Linked DNA regions of Martelella mediterranea DSM 17316. The protein of the gene in region 2 interacts with the protein of the main gene of each other region in a pairwise test. Links are inferred from orthologs where the notes say so. Each region holds a gene or a part of one and is shown on either strand. Other genes may lie near its edges. The genes, in order: Mame_RS07490 and Mame_RS08340.

The links.
Region 1: the proteins of Mame_RS08340 (region 2) and Mame_RS07490 interact in binary tests that used the Escherichia coli proteins (3 or more experiments, as listed by UniProt). The link is inferred for Martelella mediterranea DSM 17316 from one-to-one orthologs.

What each region holds. Positions count from the first base shown.
Region 1 is NZ_CP020330.1:1,606,921-1,617,173, forward strand. The notes cover bases 1,521-4,344. They hold Mame_RS07490 (3-deoxy-manno-octulosonate cytidylyltransferase), read right to left. Parts: upstream 3,375-4,344; coding sequence 2,667-3,374; downstream 1,521-2,666. Other genes in these bases: Mame_RS07480 (VOC family protein), read left to right, coding at 1,521-1,754; Mame_RS07485 (prephenate dehydratase), read right to left, coding at 1,795-2,670; Mame_RS07495 (c-type cytochrome), read left to right, coding at 3,573-4,344. Also shown: nudC (NAD(+) diphosphatase), read left to right, coding at 1-618; Mame_RS07475 (helix-turn-helix transcriptional regulator), read left to right, coding at 621-1,307; more of Mame_RS07480, read left to right, coding at 1,380-1,520; more of Mame_RS07495, read left to right, coding at 4,345-4,385; Mame_RS07500 (AEC family transporter), read right to left, coding at 4,642-5,586; Mame_RS07505 (FtsX-like permease family protein), read right to left, coding at 5,703-7,013; Mame_RS07510 (ABC transporter ATP-binding protein), read right to left, coding at 7,018-7,689; Mame_RS07515 (hypothetical protein), read right to left, coding at 7,717-8,172; Mame_RS07520 (alkaline phosphatase), read right to left, coding at 8,239-9,996; Mame_RS07525 (DedA family protein), read right to left, coding at 10,097-10,253. UniProt on the Escherichia coli protein: Activates KDO (a required 8-carbon sugar) for incorporation into bacterial lipopolysaccharide in Gram-negative bacteria.
Region 2 is NZ_CP020330.1:1,787,540-1,797,934, forward strand. Bases 1,072-4,037 are described here. They hold Mame_RS08340 (TetR/AcrR family transcriptional regulator), read right to left. Parts: upstream 2,879-4,037; coding sequence 2,264-2,878; downstream 1,072-2,263. Other genes in these bases: Mame_RS08335 (zinc-binding dehydrogenase), read right to left, coding at 1,287-2,267; Mame_RS08345 (DEAD/DEAH box helicase), read right to left, coding at 3,173-4,037. In the rest of the region: Mame_RS08330 (alkaline phosphatase D family protein), read left to right, coding at 1-1,064; more of Mame_RS08345, read right to left, coding at 4,038-4,975; Mame_RS08350 (aminotransferase class V-fold PLP-dependent enzyme), read right to left, coding at 5,082-6,314; Mame_RS08355 (IclR family transcriptional regulator), read left to right, coding at 6,375-7,169; Mame_RS08360 (RidA family protein), read right to left, coding at 7,139-7,663; Mame_RS08365 (ABC transporter ATP-binding protein), read right to left, coding at 7,653-8,615; Mame_RS08370 (ABC transporter ATP-binding protein), read right to left, coding at 8,612-9,607; Mame_RS08375 (amidohydrolase family protein), read right to left, coding at 9,604-10,395. UniProt on the Escherichia coli protein: Involved in response to both electrophiles and reactive chlorine species (RCS). Represses the transcription of the nemRA-gloA operon by binding to the NemR box.

The DNA.
Region 1 (10,253 bases), 180 kb from region 2 along the record:
AAGGCGCTCACCACCCGCGCCGCCTACAGCGAAAGCATGCTCGATCGCGCCACGCTCGGCGCCTTCGCGCTCGCCGTCAGCCTCAACGCCTGGATTGACAATCACCGCTTCTGCGGCCGCTGCGGTTCGCCGTCGAAGTCGGCCGCCGGCGGGTTTCGGCGCGAATGCACGGCCTGCGGCAACATGATGTTTCCGCGCACCGATCCGGTGGTGATCATGCTGATCGTGGATGAGGCCGGCGACCGTGTTCTGCTGGGGCGCAGCCCGCATTTCCCGGCCGGCCGCTATTCCTGCCTCGCCGGCTTTCTGGAGCCCGGCGAGACCGTCGAGGACGCGGTGCGGCGCGAGACGCTGGAGGAATCCGGCATCCGCGTCGGCGCGGTGCGCTATCATGCCTCCCAGCCCTGGCCGATGCCGCATTCGCTGATGCTCGGCTGCTACGGCAAGGCGGAAAACTTCGATATCAGCCCGGATGACGCCGAGCTTGAAGACTGTCGCTGGTTTTCCCGCGACGAGCTTGCCGCAATCGTTGACGGCACGCATCCAGACGGCATCAACGCGCCGCCGGATGGCGCGATCGCCTTCCGGCTGGTGCGCGATTTCCTCGACTGGAAATAGCGGTGGCCGGCTCGCGCTCGGAACGGCTGCTGGCGCTCTTGCAGGTGCTGCGCGGCCATCGCTATCCGGTTTCAGGCAGCAGCCTTGCCGATGAGCTCGGCATCAGTCTCAGAACACTCTACCGCGATATCGCGAGCCTGAGGGCGCAGGGCGCGGCGATCGAAGGCGAGGCGGGCGTCGGCTATGTGCTGCGTCCGGGCTTCCTGTTGCCGCCGATGATGTTCTCGCAGGAGGAGATCGAGGCGCTGGTGCTCGGCAGCCGCTGGGTGGCGAGATCCACCGATGCCAAGCTTTCCGAAGCCGCCGCGGCCGCCCTTGCCAAGATCACGGCCGTGCTACCGCCTGCGCTCTGCGATGCGGTGGATGAAACGGCGCTGATCATCGGTCCGCGTGCGCTTGTCGAGGAGAAGGCCGATATCCCGGCGCTTCGAAGCGCGATCCGCCATGAGCGAAAGCTCGAGATCGGCTACAGCGATGAGGCCGGCGCGATCACCCGCAGGATCATCTGGCCGTTCGGCCTCGCCTATTTCGAGAGCGTGCGTGTGGTTCTCGGCTGGTGCGAGTTGCGTCAGGATTTCCGCCATTTCCGCACCGACCGGATCGCAAGCATGACGGAGCCCGGCGAGCGCTACCCGAAACGCCGCGCGGCGCTGCTGGCCGAATGGCGGCGAACGATGAATTATACGTGAAGGCTGCTGACAGAACCTGTCACCGGCAGGCCTTAAGGCTCTCCTCGTTCCCGCAAACGAAGGAGAAACCCAATGACCGCACTTCCTTTCAACCTTGTCGTTCTCTATGTCGAAGACCCGAAGGCGAGCGCTGAGTTCTACGCCGACTTTCTCGGATTGAAGCCGATGGCGCTTTCCGACGGCTTTTCATCGCTCACCACCGATGCCGGCATGACGCTCGGCCTGTGGCGCAAGTCGACGGCCCATCCGCCGGCGGAAGGCGGTCCGGGATCGGTCGAAATCGGCATCATGGCGGCTGATGAGGGCGGCGTGGAGGCGTTGTATGACCGCGTGAAAGCGGACGGGATGACCGTCATTCAGCCGCTGGTCACGGCGGCGTTCGGCCCGACATTCGTGATCACCGATCCAGACGGTCACCGCATTCGCGTGTGCCAGCCGGATAACTGAGGCCAAAAGCCCCGGGCGGCAGCCGTCCGGGGCCTGGCGGCTACGAAATGTCGTCCAGCGACTGCAGGTGACGGCGCATTGGGTGGCCTTCATAGACGCCCAGGATGCGCACCTTCTCGGTGAAGAATTCGAGTTCCTCCAGCGCTCGCGCCACGGCCGAATCGTCCGGATGCCCCTCGATATCGGCATAGAACTGGGTGGCGATGAACTTGCCGCCGATCTGGTAGCTTTCCAGCTTGGTCATGTTGATGCCGTTGGTGGCAAAACCGCCAAGCGCCTTGTAGAGCGCGGCCGGAATATTGCGGACGTTGAAGATGAAGGTGGTGACGATCGTGCGGTCTTCGCCGCCCGGCTCCGCTCGCTTCGTCTTGTCGGACAGAATCACGAACCGCGTGATGTTGCTCTCGCTGTCCTCGACGTTCTCGGCCAGGATATCGAGCCCGTAAAGCGAGGCGGCAAGGCGCGGGGCCAGCGCCGCCATGGAACGGTCGCCCTTTTCCTTCACCAGCATGGCAGCGCCCGCCGTATCGCCGGCGATTACCGCGTTCCACTTGTTGCGGCGGATGATCTTTCGGCACTGGCCGAGCGCGTGGATGTGGCTGTGAACGGTCTTGATATCATCGAGCTTCACGCCCGGCAGCGCCATCAACTGGAAGCGGATCGGCATGAAATATTCGCCGATGATCGACAGGTGCGAATCGGGGAGCTGGTAATGGATATCGGCGACGCGGCCAGCGAGCGTGTTCTCGATCGGGATCATCGCCAGATCGGCATCGCCGTTCTCGACCGCCAGGAACGCATCCTCGAAGGTCTTGCAGGGCAGCGGCTCCATGTCGGGATACATGTCCCGGCAGGCCATGTCGGAATTGGCGCCGTATTCGCCCTGGAACGAGATGCGGTTGGTTTTCATGATCATGAGGTGACACCTTCCAGAATGCGGCGCGCCTTTTCGAGGTCCTCGGCGGTATCGACGCCGAGCGGCACGGTCGTGACGATCTCGGCATCGATGCGCATGCCGGCTTCCAGCGCACGCAACTGCTCCAGCTTCTCGCGCCCTTCCAGCGGCGAGACCGGCAGCGAGACGAAGCGCTCGAGGGCGGCGCGCCGATAGGTATAAAGTCCTATGTGGTGGTAGAGCGGGCCCTCGCCCCAAGGGGCGGTCGCGCGGGTAAAGTAAAGCGCGCGCAGCCTTGTGGGCCCGACCGGTGAGCCGACGAGCTTGACCACCTGCGAGGCGGTCTTTTCGGCCTCGTCGGTGATCTCGACCGTTAGCGTCGCGATATCGACCGCGGGTTCGGAAAGCGGGGCCAGCGAAGCCTTGATCAGCGCCGGGTCGAGGGTCGGCAGGTCGCCCTGGACGTTGACGACCAGTTGGGCGCGGCCGTCGGGATCGACCTTGCCGAGCGCCTCGTGGATACGGTCGGAACCGGACTGGTGCGCCATGCCGGTCATCACCGCCTCGAATCCGGCCGCCTCGACGGCCTCGAAAACGGCGGCGTCATCGACGGCGACGACCACGCGGCCCATGTCTGATTCGCGCGCGCGTTCGGCGACATGGACGATCATTGGCCGGCCGGCGATATCGGCCAGCGGCTTGCCGGGGAGGCGGCTGGAGGCCATCCGGGCGGGAATAAGAATGATCGTTTCATCGGATTTGTCGATCGCCACTTGCAAGCTCTCCGTTAATTTGCCACTGACAGTCTGACGGGCCGGTGTGCATGCCGATGCGGCGTTGCATCGCGGCATCAAAAGACATAGGTTCTGCAAGAATGCAAGGTGTCCGGTAGAGAGGCTGGACGGAAGGGGAGCGGCAACGCAATGAAATTCAATCTCAATATGGTCCTCGCGGCCCTGTTGGGGACGGTCTTCGTCCTGATGACGGTATCTTTCATCTCAGAAGCGATCTTCGACCCGCACCATCCCGAAAAGGAAGGTTTCGTCATCGAGGTTGCCGAGACCCCGGGCGGCGGCGCTCCCGTTGCCGAGGAAGAGACGCCGATCGCCGTTCTGCTCGTCGATGCCAATGCCGAAGCCGGCGAGCGCGTTTTCAAGCGCTGTCAGGCCTGTCACACCGACACCGAGGGCGGGCCCAACAAGGTGGGTCCGAACCTCTGGGACGTCGTTGACCGCCCGATCGCCAGCCATGAGGGTTTTTCCTATTCCGCCGCGATGCAGGATTTTTCCGAGGGCGGCAGCAAGCTGTGGACCTATGAGAACCTGAACGTCTTCATCAAGGCGCCGAAGAAGGATGTCCCGGGCACGGCCATGGGCTTTGCCGGTCTTTCCTCCGACAAGGATCGCGCCGACCTGATCGCCTATCTCAGCACCATGTCGAACGATCCGGTGCCGTTCCCCGAGCCGCCGGCCGAGGACGATGCCGCAGCGGCCGAAGATGGCGCGGCGACCGACGACGGCGCGGCAACCGGCGACGGAGCAGGCGAGGCCGGTGAAGGCGCCGAGGCATCGCCGTCACAAGGCAGCGAGCCGGCCCCCGCGGCAACGGATGAGGCTGCCGGCGATGCCGATGCGGGCCCTGCCAACCCGCAAGGCACGACGGCCGAACCCACCGACAACCCCGAGGCCACGCCGCCCGGCGCCGCCGATGTCGAGCAGCCTGAAAAGAGCGAATAAATGAAACGGGGCTTCGGCCCCGTTTTCTGTTGCTGGCAAACGTCTCCCCATATTCTGCGTCATCCTCGTGCTTGACACGAGGATCCAGGCCACCCGGCAGCGGCCTTGTAAATCGTTGCAAACGCAGTGATTCAAGCCGCCTGGATGCTCGGATCAAGTCTGAGCATGACACAAGAACGAACGACAGATGACAGACGATGGGCAAAGCTCGTCGCTTTGCAGATCGGGCTTTGTCCCGCTTTCATCAAGGCAAAAATCAATACCCGAGCAGCAGCACCCAAAGACTGACGGTCACCACGCCGAGGAGCGTGGTCAGCGTTATGGTGGAGGCGGCGATGTTGCGGCCGGCGCCGAACTGATCGGCAAGCAGGAAGGCGTTGACGCCCGCCGGGCAGGACGCGCCGAGCACCAGCCCGGCCATGATCGGCTGCGGCAGGCCGAAAGCGTGCGAAAGCGCGAAGACCAAGGCCGGCAGCAGGGCGAGCTTGATGACGGTGATCGCGGAGAAAAGACCGGCATTGCCCGCCACCTTGTATTGCGCAAGCGTCATCCCGATCGAGACCAGGGCCACGGGCGCTGCGATGCCGGCGAGCATCGAGATGACGGTCGCAAGCGGTCCCGCCGGTTGCAGACCGGTGAGATTCATCGCCGCGCCGATGATGAGGCCGATCACCAGGGGGTTGGTCGCAAGATTGTAGCCGACGGTGGCGGCGAGGCGGGCCGGGTCGCTGGTCGCGCCGCCCTCGCGCGCCTTCGCGCGTTCGGCCAGCACCGTGGCGGTTACCATCAGCACCGGCATGTGGATCGCGAGCACGATTGAAAGCGCCACCAGCGCGGTTTCACCCGCCACATGGCTGACAAGCGGAATGCCGAGCAGGGCCAGATTGGAAAACGTGCCGGAAAGCCCGATGATGACGGCGGAGACGCGGTCCCGGTTGAACACGAAACGGGAAACCATGGCGGCGGCGATCCAGGCAATCGCCACGCTGGCAAAATAGACACCCCAGATACGCAACGGGTCGGCGCCGGTGAAATCCGCGTTGGCGATGGTGCGCATCAGCAGCACCGGCAGGCCGATCCGGTAGACGAAGCCTGAAAGCACGCCGGCGCTTTCGGCCGGCAGATAGCGGACCTTGACGGCGACCCACCCGATCAGGATGAGGGCGAAGATCGGGATGACGCTGTTGAATATTTCTTGCATGGCGGGCTTTCAGGCGGGCGGCGCGGCTCGTGCCGCGTGTTCCCGAAACTGTTCCCCGCCGCGACCGGTGTCAAGGTCGCCAGCCCGTCGGATGGCCTTCAATCGCTCCCGCCGCGTCAGCTTTTCAGGGCGGCCGCCGGTGACTGGCGATAGGCAATCAGCGCGGGCAGGGCGGAAAGTACGGCTGCGACCGCAATCAGCACGGCGGCGGAGCCGAGATCGGCGCGCGTGAACTCGACCGGAAGCGACACGCCGCGCTCCGCCGTGATCGACCGCGCGATCGCGAGCGCCGCCGCAAGGCCAGCCGCATAGCCGAGCGCGATGCCGAGTGCCACCAGCAGGAAGAGCTCGCCCCAGACGATCGTGAACACCGCCCCGCGTGGCGCGCCGAAAGCGCGCAATGCCCCGATCTCGCGCCGGCGCTGGGACACATGAATGACGGTGACCAGCATCAGCGCCGCGGCGACCAGCACCTGCGCGCCCGCCGCAATCGCCGTCAGCACCTGTTTGGCGTCGCCGAGCGTGGCGTAGAGTTTGGTCAGCACCTCCGCCGGGAAGACGGCGAGCGTCTGATCGCCCCGGTAGTCCTGCCGCAGCTTATAGGCATCGGCGATCGATTTCGGCTTCACCAGGATCGCGGGCAGGCCGGGCGTTTCGCCTTCATGCCAGTGCTCGTCAACAGGTGTTGCGGGGTCGATATGATGATGGTCTTCTTCATGCCCCGCCTCGTCGTGATCATCGTGGGCGGCGTGTTCGTGGTCGTCCGCCTGCTCGTCATGATCATGGCCGGCCGCCTCGTGATCATGGCCGTCGGCCTCGTGCGCTTCCATGCCGTGGATTTTCCAGACCGCCTCGATCGGCACGAAGATGGCGCGGTCCCATGGCGTTCCGGTCGGGTCGGCCCGGCCGGTGACGGTATAGGCGAGTTCGTCATGGGTATGGCCGCCGGTCTCGACCGTGCCGTGCATCGGCTTGATCGTGTCGCCGATCGCAAGATCGACCGCCGAGCCGGTCACCGCCTCGCCCAGATGGGTGAAATTGTCGCCTTGGGAAAAGCCGGGCGTCGTGTTTTCGATCAGCTCTGATGTGGTGCCGACGATCGGGTAGCCTTCATAGGAATCGCCGAAGCCGATTGGCGCGGCCCAGGCCACGCGGGGGTCCGCCTGAAGGTCGGGCAGGATGTCGCCGTCCATCAGCGGCAGGTCGGCGGCCTGCAGGAAGACCGAGGAGAGCACGAGCTGGGTTTCGCTGCCGGGCGCGCCGATCACCAGATCGAATTTCTCCGAGGCCCGGGCGCTGCCAAGCCTCAGCGCCCGCTCTTCCAGCGTCACGGCGACGCCAAGCGCGGTTGCCAGCATGATCAAAATGACGATGACGATGGAACCGGCCCAGAGACGTTTGAGATCTGCGAGGATGAAACGGAACATGGGGTCAGCCTCTCTTCTCGTCGCTGGCGATGACGCCGGCAAGCAACGATATCTCGCGCGTCAGCGGCGCGATCAGCCGCTGGTCATGGGAAACGACGATCAGCGTGGCGCCCTCGGCGAGTTCCAGCAGCAGGCTCCCGACAGTCTCGCCAGATGCGGCGTCGAGGCTTGCCGTCGGCTCGTCGGCGACGATGATGCCGGGCTCGCGCAACAGCGCGCGGGCAACGGCCACGCGCTGCATTTCGCCGCGCGACATCGTGCCGGTCTTCTGGTCGTGACGGGAAAGGCCGACGCGCTCGAGCAGGTCGTGCGCGCGCTTTATGCGCTCCGTGCCGGCGGCGCGGGCAAGCCTTGCCGGCAGCAGCACGTTGTCGAGCGCGGAAAGGGCCGAAAACAGATGGAAATCCTGCATGATCAGGCCGATATTCTCGCCGCGAAACCGGTCGCGCCGGCTTTCCGACAGCGCGGAAAGCTCGGTCTCGCCCCAGCGGGCGCTGCCATGGGTGAGCCGCTCCAGCCCGGTGATGATGTTGACGAAGGTGCTCTTGCCGGAACCCGAGGGGCCGGTGATCGCGACCCGCTCGCCGGCGGCGATATCGAGCTTGGGGATCGTCAGTACCGGACTGTCGAGGCCCGGGAAGGTGACGGCGATATCGTTGAGCGAGAGAGGCAGCATCGTGACTGACCTTTCGGGTATGTCGTTTCAGACCTTGCTGTAGCGCGCGCCGCGCAGGCGCAGCTGGCTGACAAAGCCGGTCTCGGGGTCCACCCAGGAGCCGCTTTCGAGCGTGCCGGTCACCTCGATCATCTGGTTGGGCTGGGTGAATGTCTGCTTGCGGTCGAGATAGACGACCATGATATTGTCCGGCCAGTCGGCATCCGACGAGCAGAACGGGCAGAGCGCCATCGGGATTTCCGACAGCACGAAGAATTTCGCTTCCGCCTTCAGCGGCGGGGCCATGAAGCCGCGAATCGAGACCTTCTCTCCCGTCAGTTGTTTCACCTTGTCGGAGAACTTCAGGCCGAGCGGACTGAAGGAGCCGTAAAGATCGTCGAAGGACAGTTCGTCGGCTGCAAAGGCGGGGCGAAAGGCAAGGCCGAGGCCGAGCGCGCCGAAGGCGGCTAGCAGGCTGCGGCGGGAAAGGGACAGAGCGGTCATCGGATCAAATCTCCTGGCAGGAGAGGACCGGGCGAAAGCCGCCCGGTCCCGACTTGGAAAAGAAGCTTACTGCTTCTGGCTGGAACCGAGAGCGAAGGCGTCGGCCAGCACGCCGTATACGTCGGACTGTTCCATATAGCCCTTGAAGCCGTCGGCGCCGGGGCCGGTGGCCTGCAGCAGGACGTCATCGACGGCGTGAACGCCGGTCGAGGCGTCATAGGGCAGGTTGCCGGTGCGCAGAACCGCGCCGGGGACATCCTTGTAGGCTTCGTTGGCGACGTAGCGGCCGTTCTCGTCCTTCACGGCCGGCTCGAACGGACCGTCCATCTTCGGGCGGAAGGTCTCGTAATAGTCGGGGAAGTTGTTGGCGAACATGGCGAGGCGGCGGGACACGTCGATCTGGTCCGGATAGCCGTCGCCGTTTTCATCCGTATAGTTCGGGAAGCCGGCGTCGTCATAGGTCATGACCTTGTTGCGCATTTCGTCCGCCTGGACCTCGTCGTCGATCGTGCCGATCACCGAGACGCCGTGGGTATGGTCGCCGGTGACGACGATCAGCGTGTCCGGATTGGAATTCATCCATTCCATCGCGGCGCCGACGGCCTGGTCGAACTCGATCATGTCGATGGCGGCGCGGTCCCAGTCGAGCGGATGCGACATCTTGTCGACATTGGCGGCTTCAACCATCAGGAAGAAGCCTTCCGGGTTCTTCGAAAGCTGGTCGATGGCGGCCGTGGTCATATCCACGAGGCCGGGCTGGCTCGGGAACTTGTCGACGCTGCCCTTCTTCAGGAATTCGCGGTCGAGCGTCGAATCCATGTTGCCGGTGTGGAACAGGCCGAGCAGCTTGCCGTCTTCCGGCTTCTCGGCGGAGGCCAGTTCGTCGGCGGAGGTGACGACGGTGTAGCCGGCCTCTTCGAACATGGCGATGTAGTCATTGTCGTCCTTGCGCTTGGAACCGGCGACATCGGACTTCAGGAAGTAGGCGGAACCGCCGCCGAGGACGACTTCCGGCTGGACGTCGTAGAACATGCCGACGATCTCGGCCTTGTCGCCGCGAAGGCGGGTATGGGCGACGACGGCGGCCGGCGTCGCGTCTTCGATTTCGGCGGTGGAGACAACGCCGATCGACTTGCCGGTCTGGCGGCGCAGCGCCTCGGCAATGGTTTCGACCTTCGGGTCGTCCAGGCTGTCCGGCGTGCGGTCGGCATAGACGCCGAGCGCGTTCACGCGGGTCTTGTGGCCGGTCATGTAGGCCGACATGGTGTTGGCGGAATCGGTCGCGATCGAATGGGTCGAGGAGGTGCCGATCGTGGCCATGTTGTCGAGGTCGTCCATGTTCAGGCGGCCGTCGGCCTTGCCCTCGGTCATGCCCTTGGACATGATGCGGGCAGCCGTGCGGTGACCCATGGACATGCCATCGGCGACGAAGAAGATGATGTTCTTGGCCTTCGGCATTTCAGGCGTGTCATAGACGGTCCAGGTGACGGTCTTTTCCTCGTCGCCGGCCTTGACGGCAACGGTGTAGTCGCCGGCGTCGGCAAGGGCGAGATCACGCAGGATCAGGGCCGAGCCGAGGCTCTCGTCATTCTTGCCCTTTTCATCGGTGACGAATTCGGCTTCCTGGCCGAAGACTTCGGCATAGGGCTTGCCATTGACGGTGACGTCGATATCGCCGGCGTCATAGACCGCGTCGAGTTCGACCTTGAAGTCGAACGGCGAGGACGCCAGAACGGTGGCGCGGTCGAGCGGATAGATGGTTGCGGCATTGGCGGCACCTGCAAGGCAGGTGGCGGCGGCGAGTAGTGCGAGACGGGCGCGCATGGGAACCTCTTTGAAAGAGCGTCGGGAAGGGTTAGTGCGCTTCCGCGATAGTCCCGCCAGATAACAATCCGATGACGTTTTTGCTGCGGTTTGATGAACCTCAGTTGCGGCTTCGCCGCCCGCGCGGTTTCAGGTAACGCTTGCGCCTTCGCTTCTTGAGAGAGAAGTGCAGGACGCGGGTGATATACCAGAACAGCGCAAGCGAAATCACGCCGGCGGCGAGAAAGCCGGTGGCATTGCCGGCGACATGCGCGACG
Region 2 (10,395 bases):
CGCACCGGCGCCAGCCCTTCGCCCTCATGCTTCATGGCGGCGATCAGGTCTATGCCGACGAAGTCACCGAAGGCCATGCGTTGAGCGCGGACTGGCCCGATACGCTGCCGCGCGACCCCTCGCGCGCCGCGCTTGCCGATCTCGGCCACTATCTGCGCGAACGCTTTTTTGCGCGGTATGCCGCGCTCTATGACGCGCCGGAGCTGGCGTGGTTGGCCGCCCGCGTGCCCTCGCTGATGCAATGGGACGATCACGACATCTGCGATGGCTGGGGATCGTTACGTCGCTCCCGCACCTATTCTCCCGTCGGCCAGACCTTGTTTGCGGCCGCAAGGGAAAGCTTTCTGCTGTTTCAGCAAGCGGCCACGGAAGATGATTTTCCGGCGCGCTTTGCGGATCGGTCGGGCGCGCATATGGGGTGGAGCATTCACATGCCCGGCCTGCGCATCATCGCGCCAGATCTGCGATCGGAGCGTACGCGGCGCGATATCATGGGGCCGGGTGGCTGGGCAATGATGGAGGCGGAAGCGGTGCGGGACCTGCCGGGGCAGACGATCCTTATGTCCAGTGTCCCGCTGCTGGGGCCGCGTTTGTCCTTGCTCGAGGCCGGCATGATGGCCGTCCCGCGCATGCAGAAGTATGAAGACGACCTGCGCGACCAGTGGCAAAGCCGCGCGCATCGCGAGGAATGGCGGCGCATGCTGCTGCTGGTTCGCGATATGGCGCTGAAGGATCAGCACAATGTGGCCGCCATCTCGGGGGAAATCCACCTTGCCACCCGGGCGGTCATGGATATCGGCAACGGCCTGCATCTGCATCAGCTGGTGGCATCGGGGATCGCGCATCGTGCCCCGCCGAAAGCATGGGCGCGCGCTCTGGGCGCGTTGTCCTGGCTTGGCGAGAACCCGCTTCCCGACCATCCGATCCGCGTAGCATGCCTGCCCGGGCAGCGCGCACGCTATGTGGCCGAGCGCAACTATCTCGTCCTCGAGCGACAAGACAGCACCTGGCGCGCGTGGTGGGAGCTGGAAGTATCCGGAGCGACGCCGGCGCTCCAACTCTGAACAGCACCCATCGGGATCGCGGATCTGTGGGAGGGCAAGGTCACGCAATTCGGACCGACCGCCGAGGTTTACCGCCATCCCGCAGGCTTGGCTTCGCGTCGATACTCTATCTATTTGTTTTTACGCGCGTCCAGACGGAAGCCCGGCATCCATTTTTCCTGGAAGCGCTCGCGCTTTTTTTGGCCCGCCCCCGGATTTGCACCGAAGGCGTTGTCTCTTTGCTCACGGCTTCAGCATCACCTTGCCGGCCCGGCCGGGCGTCAGGCTTGCTTCCATCGCCTCCTTCACCTGGTCGAGCGCGAAGATGCCGCCGACATTAAGCGTCAGGACACCTTTTGCCGCGAGCGTGACCAGTTCGGTGATCAGGCGGATACGATTGTCGGGATCCATCTCGGCGCTGACGCGTGCTCCCCAGAAGCCCTTGACCGTGATCTGCTTCATGATCAGGGCGCCCGATGACAATGGCATCGGCGCGCCTGTGGCGGTTCCGAAAACCACCAGTTCGCCGTCGGATGCGAGGAGATCGACCAGATCTGCGGCGATATCGCCGCCGACGGAATCGATCGCTGAAATGGCGCGGCCTTCGCCTATGACCCTCTGCGCCTCGTCCTTCCAGTCATCGGTCGAAGTGGACACGACATTCTTCATGCCTTCGGCGCGAAGTTCCGCTGCGGCCTCGTCGCGCCGCACGAGGTTCAGAAGATGAATGCCGCGGGCCTCGGCCAGAATGGCCATGACCCGGCCGACAGCTCCATTGGCAGCCGTCTGGATGATCCAGTCGCCTTTCCCGGCCTTCAGCATGTCGAGCATCGAAATGGCGGAGAACGGCATGGCGATCAGCTGCGCGCCCATCTCGTCGGAAATCTGCTCGGGCAGCGGCAGCACGCCGGCAGCGGGCGCGATGAAGTGTTCTGCCCAGGTTCCGTGGACGCCTGCGATGGCGACACGCTTTCCGACAAGCGCCTTGTCGACGCCTTCGCCGACAGCGTCAACGAAACCTGCGGCTTCCGATCCGCCGATTGCGCCGGGCAGGGGCGGCTTGTAGCCGTAGTTGCCTCGAATCGTCCATAGATCGTGATTGTGGATCGGCGACAGCAGGGTGGCGACCCGCACCTCGCCTGCACCCGGTTCCGGCAGGGCAACCTCACGGGTTTCTATAACGTCTTTCGGTTCGCCAAAAACGTCGTGAACTGCAGCTTTCATTGGTTTTCTCCTTTGTGCGCGTCAGCGATCAGACGCGCCTGGGTATTGATTAGTGCCCGCTCCAGCGGGCGTTGATCAGCGGCGAGCTTTGAAAGGATCGCAGCACCCAGCCATTCGGCGTAGAGCGTTTCAGCCACTGCATCCGGATCGTCCTGCGGCAAAAGGGATCCGTCATGGGCGCCCTCCCACAGCAGGTCTGCCAGCATCGCAATCAGGACCTTTACGCCATTGTCGAGCACTTTGCGCATGCTCTCCGAGAGGTCGGCAACCTCGGCGCCGAGCTTGACCACGAGACAGGTGCTGACCAACCCCGCCTGACGTTCCTGGTCCAACCAGGCCGCGCAGAAGGTCATCAGCTTTTCCGCTGCCGTTCCATCCATCTTCATCAGGGCATCGAGGCGCGTCCGGTATTCCGCGACATAGTCCTGCAGCAGTGCCTCTCCGAAAGCCTCCTTTGACGGGAAGTAGTGGTAAAACGAACCCTTGGGGACGCCGGAGGCGTTGAGGATCAGGGACAGCCCGACAGCATTGAAGCCTCCCTTCGTCACCAACTGACGGCCTGTGGTGAGGATCTTCTGCCGGGTCTGATCAGACTTGCTTTGCTTTGTCATGAACCGCATATAGGAAATAATAGACCGGTCGTCTAGTAACTACGGACAAATATACGCCCTCGGCTTCTCGCATGTGGTCGGTTTCCAGGAGTTCAAAGTTGAGCGATATCATGACAACCGGGTCGCCGGTTCGTATCCCATCAAGACCTCACGCTGCCCTTCACCATGGACCATGTCCCTCAGGCTTAGCCGGCCTTTTCAAGGCAGCGTCACGCCTCCAAGCCGGACGTTGGGTCGGTCGCGCGTGGTTCGCGAACGCGGCCATGAAGGCGGGGCTGGGCCGAAACGCTCCGATCAGGCAGGGCGCTTCGGTTTGCGGCTCTTGTGTTTCGCGGTTTTGCCGCGGTCGGCCGACGGGGCCGGATGTTTGCGGGGCGGCTTGCCGTCCTGCTTGAATTTCTGTTTCACCTGTCTCGGCTTTTCGCGCATCTCGCCGGCCGGCGCAATCATGATCCCTCTTTCGAGACTGCCTGGCTGCCTGATCTGTTTCGCATAACCGGCGGCCTTGTCGGCGGAGATTTCGAAACGGGTTTCGGTGTCGTCGATTTTTATCTTGCCGACATCGCGCTTGGTCACGCCGCCTGCGTTGCAGATCATCGGCAGCAGGAATTTCGGATCGGCGCGCTGCTTGCGCCCGAGCGAGATGGTGAACCATACGCCGTCCTGCAGGTCCGGGCCGCGCGGTTCTCGAACCGACGCTTGTTTGTCTGCGGACCGGCGGTCGCGACCCGGCGTCTTGCTGTCGAGCGTTTCCACGGGCAGCGGCACGAGCTCCTCGGGAACGGGGTTTGCGGCCAGTTGCTGGCGCAGATATGCGGCCGCGATGCGCTCGGGCCCCACCCGGTCCAGCAATTCGGCCACGAATTCCACTTCCTCTCCGTTGGGCGGCGCGGCAGAGGCGGCCGCATCGATGATCCGTCGGCGGTAGCGCGCCTCGATATCGGCGATGCCGGGCGCCGCACGGGTGGTTGCCGTCAGCTTCGCCAATGCAAGCACGCGCCGAACCGCGCCCCGTCTGTTTTCCGGAACGATCAGCACGCAGATGCCCTTTCGGCCGGCGCGGCCGGTCCGGCCGGAGCGATGCAGCAGCGTCTCCGGATTGCTCGGCACGTCGGCATGGACCACGAGGTCGAGGTTCGGAAGGTCGATGCCGCGCGCCGCGACATCGGTCGCAACGCAAACACGCGCGCGCCCGTCGCGCATCGATTGCAGCGCATTCGACCGTTCCGATTGCGCCATCTCACCCGAAAGCGAAACCACCGCGAAGCCGCGATTTGCCAGCCGCGCCGTCAGATGGCGGACCGCTTCGCGTGTGTGGCAGAACACCAGCGCGCTTGCGCTGTCGGTATCGAGCAACGTGTTGATAATGGCGTGTTCGCGCTCGTCGCGCCGCACCAGCATCACCTGGTATTCGATGTCGGCATGCTGCGCGGTGGACGCCGTCGTCTCGATGCGCACCGCGTTTTTCTGGACGGTCCTGGCCAGTTCGGCGATGCCGCGCCGCACGGTCGCCGAAAACAAGAGTGTGCGGCGCTCCTCAGGCGCGGCGCCGAGGATGAATTCCAGGTCGTCGCGGAAACCGAGATCCAGCATCTCGTCGGCTTCGTCGAGCACCACGGCGCGAATGGCGCCGAGGTCCAGCGCGCCCCGCATGATGTGATCACGCAGCCGTCCGGGCGTGCCGACGACGATATGGGCGCCACGGTCGAGCGCGCGGCGTTCATTGCGCATGTCCATGCCGCCCACGCAGGTGGCAATCCTGACCTCAGCCGCCGCATAGAGCCATTCGAGCTCCTTTTGGACCTGAATGGCAAGTTCGCGCGTCGGCGCGATGACCAGACCGAGCGGCGCGGCGGCGGCATCGAACCGCGCGCCGTTTCCAAGCAGCGTCAACGCGATGGCGATGCCGAAGGCGACCGTCTTTCCCGAACCCGTCTGCGCCGAGACCAGGAGATCGGCGTCACCGTGATCTTCATTCGTCATCGCCATTTGAACCGGCGTCAGCGCGCTGTAGCCTTTCGCCGCGATGGCGGAGGCAAGGGCCGGATGGATCGCGGCAAACGGGGATTTGGCGTTGGTATCGGTATTCGGGGTCATGGGCACCACCTTTGTGAGCCGCCGAATAACATCATGTGTGCGCTCTGGATAGCAATAGTTTGCCGAATTCCGCGCCCCTTGGAGCGCTCGCTGATGAAGACATGCTTCAGCCGTTGCCAAGCCAGCGCAGATAGCCATCCGTGCCGCCGTTGCGGGCGGAGGCGAGCGCTTCTTCCGGGTCGATCCCCTCCCACGCGCCGCGCGAGATTTCATCCCTGAGCGCTTCGGCGACGAGTTCGGCGTGGCCCGGCAGAAGATTGCAGGGATCGAGCTGGAAGTATCCGAGCTCGGCCTCGTGGCCGCGCACGATGATGGCCGGATCGCGTCTGCCGAGGGCGGCCGTTATCACGGGAGCGCCCGCGCCGGCCTTGTCCGGATCGACGTCGACCTGCAGCCGTTCCAGCGGATTGCCGGTCGGGTCGGGGACGCGATAGGCGGAAATGCCGGGGAGATCGCTGAGCGCCTCGCGCCAGAGTTCGAGCGCCGCTGTCTCCCGCGCGCGGATCGCCGCGTGGTCGCGCTTCATCCAGGCCCGCATGGCGGCGATCGCGCCCATGATGCTTTCCTTGCCGATCTTCATGCCGCGGCCAATGCCGATATTCTGCAGATAGCAGGCCCGCACAAGATCGCGCCGGCCGGCGATGATGCCCGAGGTCGGGCCGCCGAGGAACTTGTGGCCGGAATAAATGACCAGGTCCGCGCCCTTCTCGAGAAAGCCACGCAGATCATATTCCGAGGCCGCATCGACGATCACCGGCACGCCCTTTTCATGGGCAAGCCGCGCGAAGCGTTCGAACGGGATCTGGCCGTAATGCACCACGTGATGCGACACCACGTAAAGCGCGGCCGCGGTGTTCTCGTCGAGAACCGCGGAAAGCTGAAAGTCCTTGCACAGCGTCGCCGTGCCGGCGATACGGACATTCGCGCCGGCAAGCGCGACCCCGGTCGTGATCGAGGACCCGTATTCGCACAGATGTCCCATCTGCACCGCGACCCCCGACTTCGGGCCGGGGTTGAGAGGCAGCGCCTCGACCCGCGCCGGGTCGAGGCCGGTCATGCAGGCCGCCACCGCAAGCGATATGCCGGCCCCCGCCGAAGCCGTCAGACAGCCCGCCTCGGCGCCGGTCAGTTCCGTAATCGTCCTGCTGGCGAGCGCCTGCAATTCATGCATGTCGACGAAACGCTCGGTGGCGGCGGCCGTCTCGCGCGAGACCTCCGGGGCGGGCGCAACCGAGGCGCCGAGCCCCGTCATCGTGCCGGCGACGTTGACGACGCGCCGGAAGCCGTTTTCGTCGTGCCAGCGCCAATCCGGCGTTTTGGAGGGTTGGTCATTGCCCATTGAAAAATACTCCATAATTATGAAATAAGATGACGTCAATCAAGGAAGGTCGGAACTGGAATGCAAGACACCAGCAAAGCGCCGCGCTCGCGCACCAGCGGTATCGACAGGACGCTGCAGATCATGGATATCCTGCTCGACTACAGGCGTCCCATGACCGCCTACGAACTTGCCAAGAGCGCCGCCGCGCCGGTTTCCACGATCTACCGACTGATCGATGAACTGGTCGAACGCGGCATGTTGAGCCGGACGTCCGAGAGCCTTGTCTGGTTCGGACCGCGGCTGATGCATTACGGCCTTGCCTACCGCTCGCGCATGAACATGTATGTCGAGGCCGAGAAGGAAATGCTCGCGCTCAGCCGGCGAACCGGCGAGATGGTTCAGGTCTGCGCCCGCGACGGCGGCATGATGGTCGTCATCGGCATGGCCGAGGGCGAGGGCCACTTTCGCGTGACCTCCGATGTCGGCACCCGCGTTCCGCTGAACTGGACCGCCTCGGGCCTGCTTCTGCTCGGCCACCTCGGTCCCGCCGAACGCACCGCCGCCTTCGCCGAAAGCGCCCGTCCCTCCAACACCGGGCTTGCCGAAACCGATCCGGAAGCTCTTTCCGAGCGCAGCCGCAAGGACTTTCTCGAAGGGCTTTCGGTGCAGTCGGGCAGTTCCGAGGAGGGCGTGGTCTGCATCGCCGCCCCCATCCGCGACGCTGACGGCGCCTGCCAGCTCACCATGTCCGTGGTCATGCCGCGCCACCGGCTCGAGGAGAAGTTCGACAGCATTTCCGTGCAGGTGCGCGAGGCCGCAAAACTTGTCGAGCGCGCTGTGGGTCATAGGACGTCCGCCATTGTTCCGGCTTGAAGGCCGTCCGCATCGATTTCGAAGATTGCCTCGATCTCGACCGTGATCTGGTTGGGCAGCGAGCCCACGCCAAACGCGGAGCGCGAGTGAATACCGGCCTGTCCGAAGATGGGGGCGAGCAGATCCGAGGCGCCGTCGATGACATAGGGGTGGCGCGAAAACTCCGGCGTCGCGTTGACGAGGCCAAGCAGCTTCACCACGCCTCTCACCCGGTCGAGCGAGCCGTCGCAAAACGCGCGCAGGGCGGTCAGGATGTTGATCGCGACGAGTTCGGCATGTTCGCGCGCCTCTTCCGCCGAAACGGTATCGCCGACCTTTCCGGTCATGAGCGTGCCATCGGCGAGCACGGGCCCCTGACCGGATACGAACAGCAGGTTGCCGGACCGGCGCACGTTGCAGAACGAGCCGACCGGCCGGGGCGGATCCGCCGGGAGCGCGAGGCCGGATCGGACGAGCCTCGCCTCGGGCGATTCCCGCAAATTATCAATTTTCACCAATTGCCTCTATTCTCTTGCAGTGACTGTAATGACCCGCGGAAACCGCCACGGGCGAGGGAATGCCGGCGGCACAGATCTCGCGGGCGTGCGCGCATCGGGTCCGAAAGACGCATCCGGATGGCGGCGACATCGGACTGGGGATATCGCCCTTGAGAACCTCCCGGTTGCGCGCAGCGCCAGGCCGCGGCATCGGAATTGCCGAGTTCAGCGCCAGCGTGTAGGGGTGGCGCGGACGTTCGTGGATATCGGCGGCGGGACCGATTTCCATCAGCCGGCCCAGATACATGACCGCGACCTGATCGCAGAGATAGTCGACCACCGACAGGTCGTGGGCGATGAACAGCATGGTCAGGTTGCGCCGTTCGCGCAGATCGAGCAGCAGATTGAGCACCTGCGCCTGGATCGACACATCGAGGGCGGAGACGCTCTCGTCGGCGACGATGAATTCCGGCTCCAGCGCGAGCGCGCGGGCAATGCCGATGCGCTGACGCTGGCCGCCCGAGAATTCGTGCGGATAGCGCCGCATGTGGTCGGCGCTGAGACCGACCTCCTCCAGAAGCGAAGCCACTTTATCGCGGCGGGTGCGCCGCGAGCCGATGCCATGTGCGACGAGACCTTCGGCAATGATCGCCTCGACCGAAAGCCTGGGGTTGAGGGAAGAAACCGGGTCCTGAAACACCATCTGCATGCGCCGCCGCATGGCCCTCAGATCGCCGGCCTTCAGGCTGTTGAGGTCGCAGCCGTCGAAAACCGTGCTGCCCGATGTCGGCTCGATCAGCCTGAGCAGGCTGCGTCCGAGCGTGGACTTCCCCGAACCGCTTTCTCCGACCAGCCCCGTTATCGACCCCTTCGGGATATCGAAGCTGACGTCGTTGACGGCATAGACCGGGTCGCTCGCGGGGCCGAACGTCTTGGTCATGTTGCGAATGCTGATAAAGGGTTCAGTCATGGCGCCTCAACACCTTCAAGGATGCAGGCGGCGAGATGGTCGGGCGCCTTGCGCGTCAGCGCCACCGGCTCGCGACAGCGCGGCTCGGCATAGCCGCAGCGCGGCGCGAATGCGCATCCCGGCGGCAGGCTGGCAAGCGGCGGAACGGAACCCGGAATCGGCACCAGCCGCTCGCCGCGGCGGCGCCACGGCCCCGGTATCGAGGAGAGAAGCCCTTTTGTGTAAGGATGCCGGGTGTCGTTGAAGAGTGCGTCAACGCCGGCCTGCTCGACCACCCCGCCGGCATACATGACCGCGACATCGTCCGCCATCTCGGCCACCACGCCCATGTCATGGGTGATGAACAGGATCGACATGCCGAAATCCTTCTGCAACTGCCGCATCAGGTCGAGGATCTGCGCCTGGATCGTGACATCGAGCGCGGTCGTCGGCTCATCGGCGATCAGCAGCGAAGGCTTGCAGATCATCGCCATGGCGATCATCACGCGCTGGCGCATGCCGCCCGAGAGTTCGTGGGGGTAGCTGTCCATCCGCCGCGCGGCTTCGGGGATCTCGACCAGTTCCAGCATTTCGATCGTGCGCCTGCGCCGCGTCGCCGCGTCCATGGTCTCGTGCAGGAGCAGCATCTCGCCGATCTGGTCTCCGATCGTGAACAGCGGGTTGAGCGACGACATCGGCTCCTGGAAAATCATCGACATCTGGACGCCGCGCAGCCGGCGCTGCTCCGCTTCGCCAAGCTCCGTCAGTTCGAGCACGCGGCCGTCGCGGTGGCGATAGGCAAGCGTGCCCGCCGCGATCCTGCCGTTCGGCGGCAGCAGGCCCATCAGCGCCAGCGAGGTCACCGATTTACCGGAGCCGCTCTCGCCCACCAGCGCAAGCGTCCGGCCGCGGCCGATGCTGAAGCTGACGTCGCGCAGCGCCGTCACCTCGCGCCCCTGGCCGCGAAAGCGGACGTTCAGTCCCCGGACATCCAGAATGGCGTCCTCGTTCATGAGGCCCTCCGCGCGGCCGGCTGAACGTCGTTGCCGATCACCGTCATGCGCGGCTCGAACAGCCGTTCCAGCGTCATGCTGTTGCCCTGGCTGTCGAGGACCGGCAGCGAGGCCTCGGCGAAATCGAAAACCGTGAAATCGGCGCGCGTGCCCGCGGCAAGGCCGCCGCGCCCGCTGAGGCCGAGCACGCCGCGCGGTCCGGCGCAGACCGCCTCGATACAGTCCTCGAACGACAATCCGACGCCGTAGAGCTTGGACATGGTGGTCGCGAGATCGCGCACCGGGTCCTCGAGGCTGTGAAGGTGAAGGTCCGTCGAGATCGAGAACGGCTTCAGGCCATCGGCCATCGAGGCGCGCGCCGTCTCGAAATTGAACGAGGCCGAGCCGTGGCCGATATCCATCAATATGCCCCGTGACGCCATGTCCTGAGCCATCTTGAACAGCGCATCGGTATCGCGGATCGAGCCGGCGGCCTTGCCGTTGAAGCAATGGGTCACGATATCGCCCGGCGTCAGAAGTTCGAACACCTCGTCAATCAGCGGCGGCGGTTCGCCCACATGCACCATCAGCGGCAGCTTGGTCATTTCGGCGACGCGCTTGGCGATCTTGGCGGGCGTGATCCCCCAGGAGCCGACGATCACACCCGAGGCGCGAACCTTGATGCCGCTGATGACGTCGCGATTGGCCTCGACCACGGCCAGCGTCTTGTCGATGTCGATCGAGCGCCAGTCGATCAGTTCCGGCACCCGGTTGCAGGCGACGAGGCCGATCGAGCCGATGTTGAGAAA